One region of the Paenibacillus sp. FSL L8-0641 genome, then DNA from elsewhere that is predicted to be linked to it. Evidence: riboswitches for the same ligand, from Rfam matches in the RefSeq annotation. Region 1 holds a riboswitch; the other holds the start of a gene.
The links. A riboswitch is a leader RNA that binds a small molecule or an ion and turns the genes downstream of it on or off. The one in region 1 is predicted to bind thiamine pyrophosphate.
Positions count from the first base shown of each region.

Region 1 (4,399 bases):
GGAACGTGTAGGTTTGGTAGGAGCTAACGGTGTTGGTAAATCGACACTCATGAACATTCTCACTGGAAAATTGCTTAAGGATGAGGGTAAAGTGGAATGGACTCCACGTGTGCGTTACGGCTATCTGGATCAGCATACCAAGCTGACACCGGGCAAAACGGTACGTGATGTATTGAAGGATGCTTTTCTTCCTTTGTTGGAATTGGAAAAGGAAATGATGCAGATTACTGACAAAATGGGGGATGCTTCTCCTGATGAGTTGGAAGTGTTGCTGGAACAGATGGGTGAAATTCAGGAGCAACTGGATATGGGGGATTTTTACCTCATTGATGTAAAGGTTGAAGAGATGGCGAATGGACTAGGTCTGTCGGCCATAGGACTGGATCGGGATGTATCCGCACTTAGCGGCGGGCAACGGACAAAGGTTCTTCTTGCTAAGTTGCTGTTGGAAAAGCCGAACGTCCTGTTGCTGGATGAACCTACCAACTATTTGGATGTAGAGCATATTGAATGGCTTACGCGCTATTTGAAGGATTATCCTTATGCTTTTATTCTTATTTCACATGATACTGAATTTATGAACCAGGTCGTTAATGTTATTTACCATCTTGAATTTGCCAAGATGACCCGTTATTCAGCTAATTATGAAAAGTTTCTCGAAATGGCGGATCTAAACAAAGCCCAGCATATTGATGCTTATGAGAAGCAACAGGATTTTATTAAGAAACAGGAAGATTTTATTCAGCGTAATAAAGCGCGTGCCTCTACATCAGGCCGAGCAAAGAGCCGTGAAAAGCAGCTTGATCGGATCGAACGTATTGATAAGCCTGAAGAAGCCGCAAAACCAACCTTTCAATTCAAAGAGGCACGTGCAAGCGGAAAGACGGTATTTGAGGGTATTGATTTTGAGATTGGTTATACACATGCCCTTTTGCCTAAAATGTCCATGACGATTGAACGTGGCGAAAAGATTGCAATTGTCGGCTACAATGGTGTCGGTAAATCGACATTGCTCAAAACCATATTGGGAAAAATTCCGCCAATCAGTGGAAAAACCTATCAAGGTGATTTTTTGCAGCCCGCTTATTTTGAGCAGGAAGTAAAGGCCGAGAAAATTACACCGATTGACGATGTGTGGAATGAATTTCCGCATTTGAACCAGCATGAAGTACGAGCGCATTTGGCGCGTTGCGGTTTGAAAAATGAGCATATCACGCGTCCGCTATCTGCGCTCAGTGGTGGAGAACAGGCTAAAGTCCGTCTTTGCAAACTGTTAATGCGTGAAAGCAACTGGGTACTGTTCGATGAGCCTACCAACCACTTGGATGTTAAAGCAAAGGATGAGCTGAAACGTGCTTTGAAGGAATACAAAGGGACCGTATTGCTTGTATCTCACGAACCGGACTTTTACGAGGATTGGGTAACCAAAACGTGGAATGTGGAAGAGTGGTCAAGTAAAGTTAACTAAAATCAGCTAAATCCAGTTCCAGCAAATTTCACACGAAGTGGGGTTTGCAGAATTAGAAAAATATGCTAAGCTATCTTTAGCTTATACAATAAAATAGTCACACTAGGGGAGCCGCCCATGCGGCTGAGACGGAATAAATGGATTTCGGACCCTTTGCACCTGATCTGGGTTATGCCAGCGTAGGGAAGTGAGCGCCGTACAAACAAGGCAACACCATCTTTATTTTTGTTTGTGCGTGGGACGATACACGTATACGGATATCATGGTCCGTTCGATTATTGGACGTTCGTTAAACCACTTCCTTGGGGAAGTGGTTTTTTTGCGTTTCGTTCATTTTAAGTAGTTCGAGCTTCCGTAGACGATTCACATATAATCCCCTTTCATTCCTGCTGGTAGACGTGGCTGGCTAAGCTTAGATCCTTTAGTCCAATGTGAGGTGAAGACAAAATCGAATTACACGCAATTTCGATGGAAAAGGGCACTTTTGCACAAGCCGCCCAAGTGGCTGCTGTGATTTGTCCGTATGTTCATTATGTACACGCACGTTTAAAACAGAATGGTGCCTCTGCATTGCTTTCTTTGACTCGCAGCCTGGTGGAGCAGGAAGTTCCTTTGCAACAAATTGTAGTAAATGATCGTGTGGATGTAGCTTTACTTACTTTGGTCGGAGCCGTTCAATTACCAGCTAATGGATTACCTGTTGTGGATGTGAAAAGCCTACTTCCAAAGGGTACACGCTGTGGAGTGTCTGTACATTCCTTGGAGGAGATGCAAATTGCTGAGCGGGCAGGAGCGGACTATGTACTTTATGGTCACGTATATGAGACCCATTGTAAGCCCGGTATTGTACCGCGGGGTTTAGCTCAGCTTGAACATATTTGCAGACTGTCAAACATTCCGGTGATTGCGCTAGGCGGCATACAACCGCATCATATCCCGGAGCTTTATAGGGCCGGAGCAAGCGGAATTGCGGTGATGTCTGGTATATGGGAGGCTGAGTCGCCCGTTGCAGCTGCAATGGAGTATAGGCGAATGGCAGACCTTGTAGTTCACAGCCTGTAGCGAGAAAACGAGAGTAGAGGCAAGCTGAAAGCAGAAGGGTTTATGGAGAGGAGATACGGAACAAATGCTAAAGATACACACAGAGGAAAGAGTGATTGGACACGCTGAATGCTTGGTCATAGGTGGAGGTGTCATCGGCAGTTCCATTGCTTATCATGTGGCCAAGGAGGGAAGAAGTACGATTATGCTGGAACGATTGATCCCGGGTGAGGGAGCCTCAGGAGCAGCGGTTGGAATGCTGGCAGCGGAAAGTGAAGAGTTCACCGGCTCTGAGCTATCACGATTTGCTCGCATAAGTCGAGATGCATTCCCTGAGCTTGTCTGTGATCTAGAGCGTTTGTCAGGTATTTCGGTGGAATTCCGTACTGAAGGGTTTGTGACCCCTTTCCGTACGGAGACTGAAGGCCAAAAACGCTGGAAAGCTGCTAAAACGCGAGAGGGTGATTCTCCTATCTGGTGGGATGCGAAAGAATTGGCCCGACGAATTCCAGGTTTGGATGAACAAGCGATCGGGGCAATATATCGTTCAAAGGAGACACAAGTGGCTCCTGTCCAGCTTTGCCGTGCTTATGCAGGTGCTGCTGCGGTGCTGGGAGCAACGGTATGGTCTGGTACACAGGCAGAGCAACTGGTCATACAGGATGGTCGAATTTGCGGTGTCCGTACAGATAGTGGTTTTTTTTCCTGCGATCAGGTCATTATTGCCGGAGGCTTGGATAGCATGAAATTGCTAGCGCAGGTTGGGTTTGAATATCCACTTTATCCGGTCAAGGGCGAAGCGGTAGCGGTCTCCTTGAAGGATCACCCGTTAGAATATACCATTTATGCTGATGATATTTACCTCGTGCCTAAACAGAATAACGAGCTTTGGATTGGGGCAACGAGCCTTCCACATCAATATGACGAAGAGGTGACCGTAGGAGGCTTGGAGGGGTTGCTGGCACGTGCCTCTGCCTGGCTGCCGCGCGTCCGTGAAGCTTCTTTTATACGCGCTTGGGCGGGCTTACGTCCGCAGGCTGTATCAGGTCATCCTTTTATAGGCATTGTTCCTGGGGGCGAGGGCGTATATGCTGCAGTCGGGCATTATCGTAACGGTGTCCTGCTGAGTGATGCTACCGGGCGTGCGATGGCAGCTATGCTTAATGGGGCTTGTGCAGCAGAACTTGGGATAAGTAGTTTTTCTTCTGAGCTCCTCAAGGAGAAAAGCTTATGAAGCTGACGATTAACGGCCAGAGCCTGACCTTTTCTAATCGAATCACTCATGTGAATCAATTGCTACATGAGCTTGATGTAAAGGTGAAAACCGTAGTGGTGGAGCTGAATCGGCATATATTGACCCGTGAAGATCATGATGAAGCGGTACTGAAAGATGGAGATTGCCTAGAGATTGTACATTTTGTGGGAGGCGGTTGATTATGTTAACCATTGGAAAAGCATCTTTTACCTCGAGGTTGTTGTTGGGAACAGGAAAATTCTCTGATCTAGATATCCAATCCCAAGCCGTAGAGGCTGCTGAGACGGAAATATTGACGTTTGCTGTACGGAGATTGAACTTGGAGGAACGGGATAAGCAGCATTTTCTCGATATGCTGGATTTGAGCCGGTATACACTTCTTCCCAACACAGCAGGGGCTACAACAGCAGAGGAGGCGATTCGTATTGCCAAATTGGCAAAAGCCTCCGGCCTGTGCGATATGATTAAGGTGGAAGTCATTGGGGATAGCAAGACACTGCTGCCGGACCCATTTGAAACGTTGAAAGCTAGTGAAAAGCTGTTAGAAGAAGGCTTTATCGTGCTGCCCTACATATCGGACGATGTGATTCTAGCAAAGAGGCTACAAGAGCTTGGAGTACATGCCGTTATGCCTG
Region 1 covers NZ_JBBOUW010000001.1:2,891,967-2,896,365, reverse strand. Annotated here, with positions in the region: gene MKY16_RS12815 (ABC-F family ATP-binding cassette domain-containing protein) at 1-1,468, shown strand, start outside; TPP riboswitch at 1,563-1,671, shown strand; gene MKY16_RS12810 (thiamine phosphate synthase) at 1,937-2,530, shown strand; gene thiO (glycine oxidase ThiO) at 2,595-3,743, shown strand; gene thiS (sulfur carrier protein ThiS) at 3,740-3,943, shown strand; gene MKY16_RS12795 (thiazole synthase) at 3,946-4,399, shown strand, end outside.

Region 2 (4,399 bases), 2.4 Mb from region 1:
GGGTCGTCCTGCACTAATGCAAAATAACTGGTAATTGGCGCCGTCGTTGTTCCTACAGGCTGGCGAATATAATCCAGCGTTCCTTGATGCTCTTCTTTGACCGCATCAATCAGTTTAAATTCAGGGATAAACTGCACAGTCTGATTAGTGGTGCTCACAACCGGACGCACTTGAGATTGAGAGTTAGTCACGTTCCACTCGCGATTTTTCTTTTCTAGGCTCAGGTCAATGATACCCAGATCCTTGCCCCATGAGGAGGCTTCCACGGCTGGTACGCCATTAATGGTTCCCTTATCCAGATCTACACCCTTCATATCTTTAAAATCAGGGCCAGGGAAAGATTTATGAGCATGCCCAAACAGAATAGCGTTAATTCCGTCCACCTGGCTCAAATACTTAACGGCATTCTCCATCAGTGGCGTTTGTGGCACATCCTCATAACCGGTATGCGCAAGCACGACAATAATGTCAGCACCTTCCGTCTTCATTTGAGGAATAAACTTTTTCGCCGTTTCCACAATATCCTTCGTAACGACTTTATCCTTCAAATTGGCTTCATCCCACTGCATAATTTGAGGTGTGACCAGACCGATCACACCCACTCTGAGTGTATGCTCTTCGCCCTTCTCGTCCGTTACTGTTTTATCAAGAATCTGATAAGGGGTAAAATAATTCTTAGTAGCTTGGCCCCCTTTATCAACATAAACGTTCGCATTTACATAAGGAAAATCAGCTCCCTTGAGCGATTTGTCCAGAAAGTCGAGACCGTAGTTGAATTCATGGTTGCCCACTGTAGCTGCATCATAGCCCATCAGGTTCATCATCTTGTAGACCGGATGGACACCGCCTTCTTTCTCAAAGGTTTTGTTGCGGGCCATATAATCGCCTAATGGGTTGCCCTGCAGCAAATCACCATTATCGAACAGCATACTGTTTCTTGTTTCACTACGTGCCTTCTGGATCAAGCTAGCTGTACTAACCAAGCCATACTCGTTGGTTTCTTTGTCCGAATAGTAATCGTAGTTCATCAGGGACGCATGGATATCCGTTGTTTCCATGATCCGCAAATTCACCGTAGCGCTATCACGAGAATCACTAGCTGCCCAGGATGGAGCGGCTGAAAACACCAGCATGCTACAAGCTACAACTGCTGCTGTAAACCCTTTAAACCAATTTTTACGTAATAACAAAATATACCCCTCCTCATTAAGGTGTATGCCTCATATACATACTTTTGCACATATATGTAAGCCTTGAACTCACCATTTCTATTTTAATCCAACGCCAGACAAAAGAGTAGTCATTTACTTAAAATTATTTATGAAAAAATAATTAATTTTCTCAAAAACAAAAAAACCAGCAAACCTCCTGAAAAACTTGGAGATTTACTGGCTTATCCATTTATATTCGTATTATTTCTTCCACACCTGGCGCTCCATTTGCTGACCCACATACTCAATGCGAGTCGGATTCACGTCCAGAATGACATAATCGGGATCGTCCGGTCCGGAAAACCACTCCTTCAAGGAGTCGTTCCACACTTGTTTGCGTAGCCCCTCATCAGCTGTAATTTGGACGGTAGCCTCCACTTCAACAACTTCCTTCGTACCGCCAACCTCATAACCCAGCAGCAGATAAGCATTCGGATTGTCCTTTAGCTCATCCACTTTATGCGTTTTGCGATCTGTCGCCAGATGAATGTTCATTCCATCGTTAAAAAGGGCCATATAGCGTACTTTCGGTTTGCCACCCTCTACCGTACCTAACGTACAAAATTTGTTGTTATCCAAAGCCTTCACAATGGCTTGTTCCAGTTGGTTGCGATCCAATGTTTCCGTTTTACCCACAGTACAACAACTCCTTTTCACGAATTAGAATTCTCTACGGCCATGCCATTGGGCACCAGCCCATCTGAACCTACCTGCGCAGCTGTTCTGAAAATAACATGACCGGATCGAATCGGATTGATTCATACTCATTTTCAGATCAAAGCTCACAGTAAAAGTGTACCCTGTCGTTCGGCAAATGAACCGTCATCTCTCCCTTCATGCTGGACAGACCCGCATTCAAAGCATATAATCGTCGTAGTAAACCCGAATAAATGAACCCATTAAACCATACAATGCCAGGGGTGCTGGAATCGGCCGGCTGAGAGTGTGTCCCAAGACACTGACCCTTACAACCTGATCTGGGTAATGCCAGCGTAGGAATGCTTAAGCAAGATGTGCCTTTTTTACATAGGACCATCCCTTACTTTGGTATATACAAGCGCAAGCGTCCCGGAAACTCGGGGCGCTTTTTTTGTTGAAGTTGTTGGAAAGATCGCGTCCGGCAGATGTTATTTTTATGAAAATGGGAAACTTAAGCTGTCTGATTGGATGGATAACGGGTAATCAAAAGGAGAGAACACTAACGATGAAGCGCATGAAAATATTAAGCCTGGGACTGATCAGTCTGTGGCTCATGGCCCTGACCCTGACCGCTTGCGGTGGAAGTCCCCCTACATCCCAAGAAGCGGCTTCCGCTACCGACACTCAAACGTCTACTCCGGCAAAGGGGCTCAAAGATGTTAAAATCGTGCTCGACTGGACACCCAATACGAATCATACGGGACTCTATGTCGCCAAGGACAAAGGATTTTACGAAAAAGCAGGTTTGAATGTCCAAATTGTTCAACCTGGTTCAGGCGGAGCCGATCAAATGGTTGCTTCTAATGCTGCACCTTTTGGTATCAGCTACCAAGAAGGCGTCACACAGGCTCGCACGCAAGGCGTACCGCTTGTATCCATCGCTGCGGTGATTCAGCATAATACCTCAGGCTTCGCAGCCCCGGTAGATCGCGGAATTAAGAGCCCGAAAGATTTTGAAGGTAAAAAATACGGCGGTTGGGGCTCTCCCGTAGAAGAAGCGGTCATGAAATCCATCATGGATTCAGACAAAGGCGATGTGAGCAAAGTGAAGATCGTCAACATGGGCAATGCAGACTATTTTACAGCCGTGAAGCGGGATATCGACTTTGCCTGGATTTTCTACGCATGGACCGGAATCGAGGCCCAGCTTCGAGGTGAGCCTCTGGATATGCTGTATGTAAAAGATTATTCCAAAAGCCTCGATTACTATACGCCTGTAATTGTGAGCAACGAACAAACGATAAAAAATGATCCCGAGCTGGTTAAAGCGTTCATGGATGCTACCGCACAAGGCTATGAATACACTATCGCCCATCCGGAAGAAGCCGCGGACATCTTAAGCAAAGCTGTACCGGAGCTGGATAAAAAACTGGTACTTGCCAGCCAAAAATGGCTAAGCCCACGTTATCAGGATGATGCCGCGCAATGGGGCGTGCAAAAAGCGGAGGTATGGCAAAACTATTCGGACTGGATGTACGAACGCAAGCTGCTCAGCAAGCCTTTGGAAGTCGATAAGGCCTTCACAAACGACTTCTTGCCCAAGCGCTGACCATTTGTTAAAACGCTAAATAAGACTGAACTAGACAAGTGAACGAAGCGCCACTACGCAGTCGGATGATGCTTCCCATCGCTGTTGTACCCAGATTTCTTAATAAAAACTTATGATTAGTGTAGAAATCCGGGGAGGTTATGCTTCCGAAGCGAGCTTTCCTACGGAAAGCTTTTAAAGCGAACGCTAACGCTTTTACAGCACCATTCCGCCCACTTCGTTCTCGTTCCACTTGGTTTATTCTTTAGTCTCATAGTATCTAAAGCGCAAAAACAGATGCGCTTGTGTGTAAAAATGCCACACAACCTATCAAAAATTAAAGTGCTTTTAAGACGGTTGGCAGCGTAGCGGTTCATTTGAATCTAGAGAAGCGTAGCGCTCGCCTTTGCCGTGGGATTCTTACCTTTTAAAATTTATTCAAAGAATCCCATGGCAACAGCGATCGTAAGATCAAATGAAACGCGAAGCGGTCTCCCCGCCTTAAACCACCCTATTTTCTCTAAAACACTTCAAATGAAGGACAGGTGAATTTGCATGGCTAATACACTGCTCAGTATTCAAGTAATCCCTAAAACTCCTAATAACGAGGACTCTTACCCGTATGTAGATAAGGCGATTGAGGTCATTCAGCGCTCCGGTGTCAAACATCAGGTGAACCCATTGGATACGACCATGGAGGGCGAGCTCGACGAGTTGCTGAAAGTGGTTAAAGAAATGCATGAGGCTTTGACGGAAGCGGGCAGTCCCAGCGTCATTTCACAGATCAAAATCGCACATAACCCACAAGGCATCAGCATGAACAAGCTGACCGAGAAATATCGCCCATGAATCCGAAAGGCAAGAACGCATCCTGGTGGAAAAGCGTATGGCCGCCCCTTGTGGCGGTCCTCTTCTTTTTAGCAGCCTGGCAGGGGGCGGTTTCCTATTTACATATTGAATC
Region 2 covers NZ_JBBOUW010000001.1:515,818-520,216, reverse strand. Annotated here, with positions in the region: gene MKY16_RS02305 (bifunctional 2',3'-cyclic-nucleotide 2'-phosphodiesterase/3'-nucleotidase) at 1-1,190, opposite strand, end outside; gene MKY16_RS02300 (pyridoxamine 5'-phosphate oxidase family protein) at 1,413-1,847, opposite strand; TPP riboswitch at 2,118-2,227, shown strand; gene MKY16_RS02295 (ABC transporter substrate-binding protein) at 2,416-3,459, shown strand; gene MKY16_RS02290 (MTH1187 family thiamine-binding protein) at 3,994-4,287, shown strand; gene MKY16_RS02285 (ABC transporter permease) at 4,284-4,399, shown strand, end outside.
Region 2: linked by a shared signal. The riboswitch ahead of MKY16_RS02295 (ABC transporter substrate-binding protein) and the one ahead of MKY16_RS12810 (thiamine phosphate synthase) in region 1 are both predicted to bind thiamine pyrophosphate.